2 linked regions of the Prochlorococcus marinus subsp. marinus str. CCMP1375 genome follow. The protein of the gene in region 1 interacts with the protein of each later gene in a pairwise test. Links are inferred from orthologs where the notes say so. Each region holds a gene or a part of one and is shown in the gene's direction. Other genes may lie near its edges.

What was found. The genes of interacting proteins can lie anywhere in the genome.
Region 2: the proteins of rlmN (region 1) and ftsZ interact in binary tests that used the Escherichia coli proteins (3 or more experiments, as listed by UniProt). The link is inferred for Prochlorococcus marinus subsp. marinus str. CCMP1375 from one-to-one orthologs.

The regions. Positions count from the first base shown.
Region 1 is NC_005042.1:1,485,991-1,492,132, reverse strand. Bases 1,496-4,340 are described here. They hold rlmN (23S rRNA (adenine(2503)-C(2))-methyltransferase RlmN), read left to right. Parts: upstream 1,496-2,317; coding sequence 2,318-3,364; downstream 3,365-4,340. Other genes in these bases: PRO_RS08005 (sodium:solute symporter family protein), read left to right, coding at 3,415-4,340; PRO_RS08015 (high light inducible protein), read left to right, coding at 2,154-2,306; PRO_RS08020 (DNA-directed RNA polymerase subunit beta'), read left to right, coding at 1,496-2,110. Outside these bases: more of PRO_RS08020, read left to right, coding at 1-1,495; more of PRO_RS08005, read left to right, coding at 4,341-5,178; PRO_RS08000 (HEAT repeat domain-containing protein), read left to right, coding at 5,391-6,142.
Region 2 is NC_005042.1:1,285,578-1,290,643, forward strand. What follows is about bases 307-3,235. They hold ftsZ (cell division protein FtsZ), read left to right. Parts: upstream 307-1,177; coding sequence 1,178-2,293; downstream 2,294-3,235. Other genes in these bases: PRO_RS06810 (cell division protein FtsQ/DivIB), read left to right, coding at 307-1,019; panB (3-methyl-2-oxobutanoate hydroxymethyltransferase), read left to right, coding at 2,451-3,221; hemW (radical SAM family heme chaperone HemW), read right to left, coding at 3,190-3,235. Outside these bases: PRO_RS06805 (hypothetical protein), read left to right, coding at 1-243; more of PRO_RS06810, read left to right, coding at 201-306; more of hemW, read right to left, coding at 3,236-4,440; PRO_RS06835 (PIN/TRAM domain-containing protein), read left to right, coding at 4,549-5,066. UniProt on the Escherichia coli protein: Essential cell division protein that forms a contractile ring structure (Z ring) at the future cell division site. The regulation of the ring assembly controls the timing and the location of cell division.

The DNA.
Region 1 (6,142 bases):
TTCTTTGTTAATGATTCAAGATCGTCAATGGATTGAAGCTGGGACAGAAGTTGTCAAGGATATTTTCAGTCAAACAGCTGGGATCGTAACAGTCACACAAAAGAATGACATCCTTAGAGAAATTATTGTAAGGAGTGGAGAATTTCATCTCTGTACTGATTCAAATATCTTGGAACGTTTTGATAATGAAGGACAAATTGTTAATCCTGGCGAGACGATAGCAAAGGGAATAAAGCCAGAAGCAATGGTCTTTGTTCAGACTATTGAAACGACTGAGGGTAAAGGTGTTTTATTAAGACCAGTTGAAGAATATACAATTCCAGATAAAGCTCAATTGCCAGAACTTTCTCATGTCACCCAACAACAAGGGCCATCTTTAGGCTTGAAGGCTACGCAAAGGCTTGGATATAAAGATGGCGAATTGATTAAGTCTGTAGAGGGAGTCGAGTTGCTTAAAACACAATTAATCTTAGAGACATTTGATACAACACCTCAAATGACTGTAGATGTTGAAGTAACAGAAGATCAATCAACTAAGACAATTCAAAGATTAAGGCTAGTTATTTTAGAAAGCATTCTTGTTAGACGTGACACAATTTCCGACTCAAGTCATGGTTCGACTCATACAGAGTTGCAAGTCAAAGATCAGCAGATTGTAAAAGCTGGAGATATTGTTGCAACAACGCAGATCCTATGTAAGGAAAAAGGAATTGTTCAATTACCTGAGATGAAAGAAGATGAACCTATTAGAAGACTTATTGTAGAGCGTCAAGAAGATACAGTAACTCTAACTGCTGCTTCTAAGCCTGTTGTCAAAATAGGGCAAAGGGTTATTGATGGCGATTTGTTGTCTAATGAAGAGCCTATAAATTGTTGTGGAGAGATTGAAGCCATCAAAGAAAATAAAGTAACCCTCAGATTAGGCCGTCCTTATATGGTCTCGCCAGACTCAGTTCTGCATGTCAAGAATGGTGATTTAGTACAGAGAGGAGATGGTTTGGCACTTTTGGTGTTCGAGAGACAAAAAACCGGTGACATTGTACAGGGTCTTCCAAGAATTGAGGAGTTGCTAGAAGCTAGAAGGCCTAGGGACTCGGCGATACTATGTAAAAGAAGAGGAATTGTAGAGATAAATCAAGGAGATGATGATGATTCGGTAGTAGTAAAAGTGATTGAAAGCGATGACCTGATTGAGGAATACCCAATTCTCCTTGGAAAGAATGTTATGATTAGTGATGGCCAGGAAGTGAAGGCAGGAGAATTGTTGACAGATGGCCCTGTTAATCCTCATGAATTATTAGAGTGTTTCTTTGGGGATCTTCGTGATCGAAAGCCACTTATGGAGGCGGCTCAAGAGGCAATAGCCAAACTTCAACACCGCTTAGTAACTGAAGTGCAGAATGTTTATAAATCTCAGGGTGTAGCAATTGATGACAAACATATTGAGGTAATTGTTAGGCAAATGACTAGTAAAGTTCGTATTGAAGATGCTGGTGATACGACTCTTTTGCCTGGTGAGTTGATAGAAATTCGACAAGTAGAAGATACAAATCAAGCTATTTCAATTACAGGAGGAGCGCCTGCTGAATTCACGCCTGTTTTATTGGGTATTACAAAAGCTTCTTTGAATACAGATAGCTTTATCTCTGCAGCGTCATTCCAAGAAACAACTAGAGTTCTTACGGAAGCTGCAATTGAAGGCAAATCTGATTGGTTGAGAGGGCTTAAAGAGAATGTCATTATTGGCCGTTTGATTCCAGCTGGTACGGGATTTAGCGGTTTTGTAGAAGAATTGCGTGCCGAGGCAGGACCTCACCCAGATATTTTGGCAGAAGATCCTGCAGGATATCGTCGCATTCAAAACCTTCGCCCTGATTACACGGTCGAGATGCCTTCTTCACCAGCGGCAGCAAATCTAACTTCTGTATTGGATGATCCGAGTGACGCTGATTTAGAGGCAACTCGGAATCGACATGGCATTGACCCCTCTACCAGTAATTTTGCAGCATTTGCTCGTCCAAGTGGAGATGATAATTTCCAAGAGGATCAGTCGCCAGACCCTGCAGCTTTAGAAGGTCTGCAAGAAGAGGGATTGCTCTCAGACGAGTAATACTTCTCCATTTCAAAAGCTTTTAAGTTATTTACTACCTTCAATGATCGACCCGAAAATTATTCCAGAGCGTAAATTGCCTAGCTATGGTTTTCACAACCATACTGAAAATCTAAATGGACGCTGGGCAATGATTGGATTTATTGCTTTAGTAATTGTGGAGTTCAAATTAGGCCATGGAATTCTTATTAGGTAGTTTTTGACATATTGGAAAGTCATAAGATTCAGTTACTTGGTCTAGATCTTAGTCAGCTCGAAAGGTTGGCTTTAGATCATGGTGAGTCTTTGTATAGAGGACGGCAATTACATCAATGGCTATATCAAAAGGGAGTAGATAATCTTGATGATATAACTGTTTTGCCCAAGGCTTGGCGAAATTCTTTAATTCAAAAAGGTATATCGGTTGGAGGACTTGTAGAAGTAAATAGATTTATAGCTGGTGATAGAACTATTAAATTATTATTATCTACAGGCGATGGTGAGATTATTGAGACAGTGGGGATTCCTTCAGGGAATCGATTGACGATTTGTGTCTCTAGCCAGATTGGCTGCCCAATGGGATGTCAATTCTGTGCAACTGGTAAAGATGGCCTTAAGCGATCATTGAAAGTCAATGAAATTGTAGCGCAAGTTTTTGCGGTAAAAAAAGCCTTTAATAGAAGCCCTTCCAATGTTGTGTTCATGGGAATGGGTGAGCCACTTTTGAATATTGAAGAAGTACTATCATCTATTTGTTGTTTAAATAAAGATTTAGGTATTGGACAACGTCGAATAACTGTTAGCACTGTGGGGGTAAAGAATACTTTGCCTCAACTTGCAGAGCTTGCGCTTCAATTCCTAGGGAGTGTTCAATTTACACTTGCATTAAGTTTGCATGCCCCAAATCAAAAATTACGTGAGTCATTGATTCCTTCAGCACAAAATTATCCTATAAAACTTTTATTAGAAGACTGTCGTCACTATTTAGATCTAACAGGTCGGAGAGTCAGCTTTGAATATATTCTCTTAGGTCATTTGAATGATCATATTGAACATGCGGAAGAGTTAGCTGATCTTGTTGGAGGATTTCAGAGCCATGTCAATTTAATTGCCTATAACCCCATAGATGGTGAGTCTTTTCAACGTCCTAGCAATCAACGTGTCAATATATTTATTAAGACATTACAAAAAAGAGGAATCGTAGTTAGCTTGCGTGCAAGTCGAGGTTTAGATAAGAATGCTGCATGTGGACAACTTAGAAGTATGAATATGTAAAATCGTCAGAAAACGTTTAAATAGAACTATCAACAAAAATCAAACACTTCATGGCATTAATAGACTGGATGGTTTTGAGCTTTTATTTGATGCTTTCACTTTTCTTAGGTCTTGTTCTATCTCGTAGAAATAATAGTGAAGATGATTACTTTATTGCTGGCCGCAAATTAACAGGATGGCTTGCTGGAGCTTCAATGGCTGCAACAACTTTTTCAATCGATACACCTCTATATGTTGCTGGTTTAGTTGGGACTAGAGGGCTTGCTGGAAATTGGGAGTGGTGGAGTTTTGGATTGGCTCATGTTGCTATGACAGTTGTTTTTGCACCTATGTGGAGACGTAGCGGTGTTTTGACTGATGCTGCTTTTACTGAATTGCGTTATGGGGGGTCTGCTGCTGCTTGGTTAAGAGGAATTAAGGCTTTTTTGCTTTCTGTCCCTATTAATTGTATTGGTATTGGATATGCTTTTCTAGCAATGAGAAAGGTTGCAGAAGCTCTTGGAATGGTCGATGGACATCGTGTAATTGGATCTGTGACTGATACATTCTTGCTTCTTTTGATTGTCGCTTTCTTCATGCTTGTATATACAGCAGTAGGTGGATTATGGGCAGTTGTTGTAAACGATTTTGTTCAGTTGCTATTGGCACTGGTAGGTGCTTTTGTTCTTGCTTTTACGGTCATCAATGCTTCAGGTGGAATGTCTCAAATGATTGCTGGATTAGAAGCATTAGACAGACCGGAACTGTTGTCGATTTTCCCATGGACATGGACTCAAGATGGATTTCAATGGATTGGTAAAGCTGGTATAAGTGCTGCTACTTTTATTGCATTTTTATCTCTTCAGTGGTGGAGTTTCAGAAGGAGTGATGGTGGGGGGGAATTTATTCAGCGCTTGCTAGCAACAAAAGATGAGCAGCAGGCGACATTGGCAGGATGGGTATTCCTGTGTGTTAATTACCTTTTGCGTAGTTGGTTGTGGATTGTTGTTGGACTTTCAGCATTGGTTTTGTTACCTTCCCAGCAAGATTGGGAGCTTAGTTATCCAACCCTTGCAATTGAATATCTACCACCAGTTGTATTAGGGATCGTTATAGTCTCTCTGGTCGCGGCATTCATGAGCACAGTAAGTACCTCTTTGAATTGGGGAGCTAGTTACTTAACTCATGACCTGTATAAAAGATTCATAAGACCTGAGGCAAGTCAGAAAGAATTGATTCTCATGGGTCAAATTACATGTTTATTACTTTTAGTTGTGGGAATTATTACTGCATTGATTAGTGACAGCATTGGATCAATATTTCGCCTTGTTATAGCGATAGGGACTGGTCCAGGTGTTGTACTCGTTTTGCGATGGTTTTGGTGGAGAATTAATGCAATATCAGAGTTAGCGGCTATGATTTGTGGTTTTTTTATTGGCTTTACAACATCAGTAGTTCCAATTTTCCGGATTGAAGATTATGGAATTAAACTCATGGTAACAACAATTCTTACTGCAATAGTCTGGTTGATTGCTTTAGCATTAACGCCACCGGAGTCTGATGAAGTGTTGGAAAAATTTGTTCGTCTTGTAAGGCCTCCAGGCCCAGGGTGGGCACGTTTGAGAAAACGTTTTGAGATTGTCCCTGTGGATTCTTTGAAGGAATTGATTTTTCGTTTTTTACTTAGTGTGGGCTTGCTTTTTGGAATGCTTTTTGCAAGTGGAGCTTTTTTATTTCATCAGGAAAGAGGTGGTTGGATAAGCTTGGTGATAGCAGTTTTTTGTCTTTTTACAATGAAAAGGAAATCTTTAAGTAGCGTTTTTTCATTGCGTTAAGGTTTAATTTTTGAGAATTTGAAGCAAAATGATTCCAACAGGTTCTTCCTCTTGAGCTTCCTAAGAACAACAATTTTGCCTTTAATTATAGTGACTCTCTTTGGTCTCGCGTTATTGGCAGTTACTGCTCGTATTTGGCTCCCAGGGGATATGTTGGCGCCTGCGCCCCTTTGATAAATCAGAAATTACTTACTCTGGTTAATATCTTTAGTATGAAAGAAGATCGCCTCAATTCAGCAGATGAAGGACTAAGAAGTCTTGCGATAGATCCGGATATTCTTGCAAAGGAGTTGGCGGCAGAAGTTCAAGGGGATCCATTAGATGAAATCGATATTGAAGCATTTGATTCAGATGAAACTAAAGTTTCAAATGAATGTCAATTGGGATTAAATTGGCTGCAACAAGGCCATGAAGAGCGATTACAAGGTTTGAGAGTGTTTTGTGAGCATAGAGATCCCAGATCTATAGATTTATTAATTCCTTTGTTGGCTGAGCCTTGCCCTGTAGAGAGAATGAGTGCTGTTTATGCATTGGGAAGGAACCCTTCGCCTCTTGCAGTAGATACGTTGCTTCAGTTGCTAGAAAATGATAGTAATGCTTATGTGCGCAAGGCTGCTGCATGGAGTTTAGGCAATTATTCAAACTCCCCAGTAATGGAACCATTGCTTAGATCGTTACATACTGATGTTGCGGCGGTAAGATTATGGGCTGCGAGTTCTCTTGCAGAAGTAGGCTCCAGCTCTATTGAGAAAGCTAAAAAAGTAGTATTAGAATTGCTTCTTAGTTTGAGAATTGATCAAGAACCTTTAGTTCGGAGTAATTGTATTTGGTCACTTGGAAGGTTATATGGAAATCTTCCTCAATCATTGAAATCCGAATTAACCGAAGGCCTTTTCCTTGTTTTACTGAATGATTTAGAGCCTTCAGTAAGATATGAGGCCAGAATAGCCTTGGAACAGATTCA
Region 2 (5,066 bases), 200 kb from region 1 along the record:
ACATGGAGCAGTTTCGAGGCAGGTAGCTTCAAAGAAAAAGATACTTTTGAAGTTAAGCGCTTAGAACTAGTTGAATTAATGGCTTTGAGCTCTGGAGAAGCACCTCTTACAAATGAGTCGCAAGGTCAATGTCGCCTTCGATTAATTGGATGTGGGAAAGAAATAGATGTTCCTTTTGCAGATGCTGAACGTGCTCGGCAATGGATGGATCAATTAATGGGGAAGGCTCGTTGCGACCTATGACATGGTCTTCAAAGCCATTTAGGAGGCCAAAGAATTCTGGAAATTTAAAAATCAAGCAAATCTGGGGAATCATCTGTTTTTTCTCAATTACAACCTTCTTAGGGGGGCTACTTGTAACGAAAGGGAGAGAACCCATTAATAGCAATCAAATCCATATCAAGGGTGCTGCAAATACTCCCAATAGAGAAATAGTTAAGGCTATGGGTATTAATTTGCCAACATCCCTTTTAGAAATAAATCCAAAACAACTAGAAAACAATCTTCAAAAGAATTTACCGATAAAAGCTGTTGCAATTAGTCGAAGGATTGCTCCACTAGGAATTGACGTACAAATTTTAGAAAGAGAGCCCATAGCTTTTGCTCTAAGGAAACAAGGCAATAATCAAGAAAAAGGAATGGTTGATAAAGAAGGTTATTGGATACCCATTATTAATGGCACTAATGAATCTTCAAACACATCAAAAGGTCTCATTATTGATGGCTGGGACCCTAGCAAAAAAGATCTGATTAAATTTCTCTTGAGAAATCAGACTAGTCTTGGCAGCCCTCTTAAAAGAGTTATTTTCAATCCAAATGGAAATATAAGCCTCCAAACAGAGTTTTTTAAATTTGTTCATCTAGGGAACAAATCAAACTTGTTAGACCAGCAATTGAAAGCAATTGCTCAATTGTCTAAGTCACTCCCAAATAAATTAACTGACACGTCCGAAATTATTCTCAACTTAAAAAATCCCTCAAAACCAAAATTGTTTTTACCAAATGAAAAAAATAATTAGAAAAAACACCTCTTCAAAGCCATGAAAATCTGGAGAAAAGTCAGTGAACTCTGATTTATCTCCTTAAAGAAAGACGAGACTTTCTTGAAAAACCCAACAGATCTCCAAAGCCAGTCATAATGCACCAAAAATCATTCATCTAAATCCCGAGTATGGTGATGGCTATGGGAAACAATTCAAACTCGTCCATTAGATCAGAGAGCATTCAACCAAGCCAGAATGCCCGCATTGAAGTAATTGGCGTAGGTGGTGGTGGCAGCAATGCTGTAAATCGAATGATTCTTAGTGATCTTCAAGGGGTCTCATACAGAGTTCTCAATACTGATGCACAAGCTTTGTTGCAATCTTCGGCTGAGAATAGAGTTCAACTTGGTCAAACATTAACTCGAGGCCTAGGAGCTGGAGGGAACCCAAGTATTGGAGAGAAAGCTGCAGAAGAATCTAGAGCAGAGCTTCAACAAGCTTTAGAAGGTGCCGATTTGGTATTTATTGCCGCTGGCATGGGTGGAGGAACAGGCACTGGAGCAGCACCAGTAGTTGCAGAAGTAGCCAAACAAAGCGGAGCCCTTACTGTCGCAATAGTTACTAAACCATTTAGTTTTGAAGGTCGCCGCAGAATGCGTCAAGCAGATGAAGGTATCGCCAAGCTCACAGAAAGTGTTGACACTTTAATTGTCATCCCTAACGATCGCCTTAAAGATGCAATTGCAGGAGCGCCCCTTCAAGAAGCATTTAAAAATGCAGATGATGTTTTACGAATGGGAGTGAAAGGCATAACCGACATAATCACTTTGCCTGGTCTTGTAAATGTGGACTTTGCGGACGTTCGCTCTGTAATGACTGAAGCTGGAACATCATTACTTGGAATAGGCATTGGATCTGGTCGTTCTAGAGCCGCCGAAGCCGCTCAAGCAGCAATAAACAGTCCTTTATTAGAAGCTGGTCGTATAGATGGAGCAAAAGGCTGCGTAGTAAATATTACAGGCGGGAAAGACATGACATTAGAAGACATGACCTCTGCTTCAGAGGTTATTTACGATGTTGTAGACCCAGAAGCAAATATTATTGTTGGCGCAGTTATTGATGAAGCTCTTGAAGGGGAAGTTCAAGTAACTGTAATTGCAACTGGTTTTGATGGGAATCAGCCTTACACCAAGCAAAAAGCAGGTGCTAAATTATCTCCTCAATCTCTATATCGACAAACACCAAACAAAGAGCCTGGAGCAAGTATCCCTGAATTCCTAAGACTTAGACAACTTAGGCGTGATCAGTAAAATCAAGGCTTTAATTTAGGTGACCCGGAATCCACGCCAGATTCAAGCATCCCTTGTGGCTGCTACCTTCCGGTCCTGACCAGATTTAGGCGTCGAAGCCGCATGGGCCCGAGTCTCCTAAAGTTTAGCAATCCAAATCTCTTAGCAAACAAGCTAAATGCTTCCTAAGGAATTAGTTCGATTTAAAGAACTTGGAAATCAAATCACAATCCTCACTGCTTGGGACAGCCTTTCTTCGGCAATTGTTGAAGCTGCAGGAGCAGATGTTGTTCTTGTAGGGGACTCACTAGCAATGTTCATTCATGGGCATACCACAACATTGCCTGTAACTCTTGAACAAATGCTCCATCACACTCAAGCTGTTGGGAGAGGTTTTTTAAGTCCAAAAAATAAGCAACCTCTAGTAGTTTGTGATCTTCCATTTCTGAGTTATCAATGTGGAGAAGATAAAGCCGTAGCGGCAGCTGGAACCTTACTGAAAAACTCTTGTGCTGCAGCTGTAAAAATCGAAGGAGCTGAACCTGAAGTCATTTCAGTTATTGAAAGGCTTATTCGAATGGGCATACCTGTAATGGGGCACCTTGGCTTAACCCCACAATCAGTTAATAATCTTGGGTATCATCGACAAGCTGAAGACGCATTGGGGCAAGAAAAGTTAGTCACTCAGGCTCTAAAAATTGAACAGGTTGGCTGCTTTTCAGTAGTCTTAGAACATGTCCCTTCAAAAGTTGCCAGTAAAGTAACTCAAATGCTCAAAATCCCTGTAATAGGAATTGGTGCAGGAGAGGAATGTGATGGTCAAGTAAGAGTAACCGCAGATTTACTAGGCCTTACAGACAAACAGCCTCCATTTGCAAAACCCCTTATAGATGGAAGGTCCTTATTTATAGAATCACTTACAAGTTGGGTTGATCAATTGAGGAATTAAGTAAAGACTCATACCACAACAACATATCAACAAGAATCTGATTACTAAGATCCATTCCATGAGGATCAGTTAAATAAAATCTATATCCTCTTTGTTTAATTAATCCCTCCTTAAGAGAGTTTGCCCAATAATTTTTTAAATTATTCAAATTAATCTCAAGCTGACTCTCATCCCAATTAAAACTACTAACAAGTTCTTTGAAATCTATTCCCTCTCTTCTACGGAGTCCAAAGATTAAAAGCTCATCTAGAGGAATTAATTGGCCTTCATTATTTAAAGTCAAAGATTTATCCAATCCATCATTCTCTTGAACCTCTAACCATTTTTTATATTTTTCTCGAGTCCTAGGCCTAGAGGACCTCACTCCCCATGGACAACTGGTAGCACCTTGTCCAAAACCCCACCATCCAGAGCCACTCCAATAAACACGATTATGGCGAGAAGCGTGCCCAGGTAGTGCATAATTAGAAATTTCATATCGAGAAAAACCTGCTTGTTTTAATTTGTCACTAGTCATCTTTGACATATCAGATGCATCATCTTCATTAGGCAAAGACAATTCCCCCCTATTTTGTCTCCATTCAAAAACAGTACCTTTCTCAATGGAAAGATCATATATCGACATATGTGGAGGTGAAATATCTAAAGCCTTCAAAAGTTGCTTTTCCCAAGAACATAAATCCTGTCCAGGTAGATTTTGAATTAAATCAAGACTCCAACTAAATAGTTTTCTTTCGTTAAAGGCTTGATTAATCCAACCACAAGCATCTAGCAAATCATTGGCAGTATGACGTCTTCCTAATTGAGCAAGAACTTTGTCATCAAAACTTTGTGCTCCTAAGCTTAATCGATTTACTCCTGCATCTAAAAAGCCTTCCAATGAAAAAGTATCAAAACTTGCAGGATCTACTTCAAAAGAAATCTCAGCACCATTTTGAAACCCAAAATGTAATCGCAAATGATCTAATAAATTTGCTACTTGGTCAGCACTTAAAATAGAAGGTGTTCCTCCACCTATATAAACAGTTGATAATGAGGCAACTTTAGGAGCTAAAGAAATCTCCCTATGTAAAAGATTCAAATATGATTTGACAGAAGAGCTACCTGGTCCATTCTCAGTTCCAGCTCTATCTCCCAAAGGGACAACTGGGAAATCACAATAGAAGCAGCGTCTATGACAAAAAGGTATATGTAAATAAGCACTTCTAGGATAATTCACAGGTTGACTTATAAATCAATACACAAAGCTATGCATATTCCTTTAAACCAATAGATTACATAAGAACAATGCTACATAAATCAAAAAAGAGGTCCCAAACTTAATGCCATGGTGGAGATACTCGTACTGATTTTATTTTTTATTACTGGTGTAGCTAGTGGTTGGCTTGGCTTTGACGCGTTTTCTCCACTAATTTTAAAAAAGTTCTCGACTTTAAGTGAAGCAAAAGAAGTTTCATCTGCAGCCAGTGGCCTTTTGGCCTTGCTAATAGGAATTATTTTTCAACAACTCAGGAAACAGTTCACTCGGCAAAATAAAACTACCCCTACAGATCTTTTAGTAAGTAGAGCTATAGGTTTAATACTTGGATTAATTATAGCTAATTTACTTCTTGCTCCAATTCTTCTACTACCTTTACCTAAAGAGATATTTCTTGCAAAGCCCATTGCAGCAGTATTTAGCAATGTTTTTTTTGGATTACTTGGTTATAATCTCGCGGAAATTCATGGCAGAACATTCCTTCGTCTTTTAAATCCAAATAGTGCTGAAGCTCTATTGGTAGCCGAAGGCATACTTACACCAGCAAGTGCCAAGATAATTGATACTAGTGTAATTATAGACGGGAG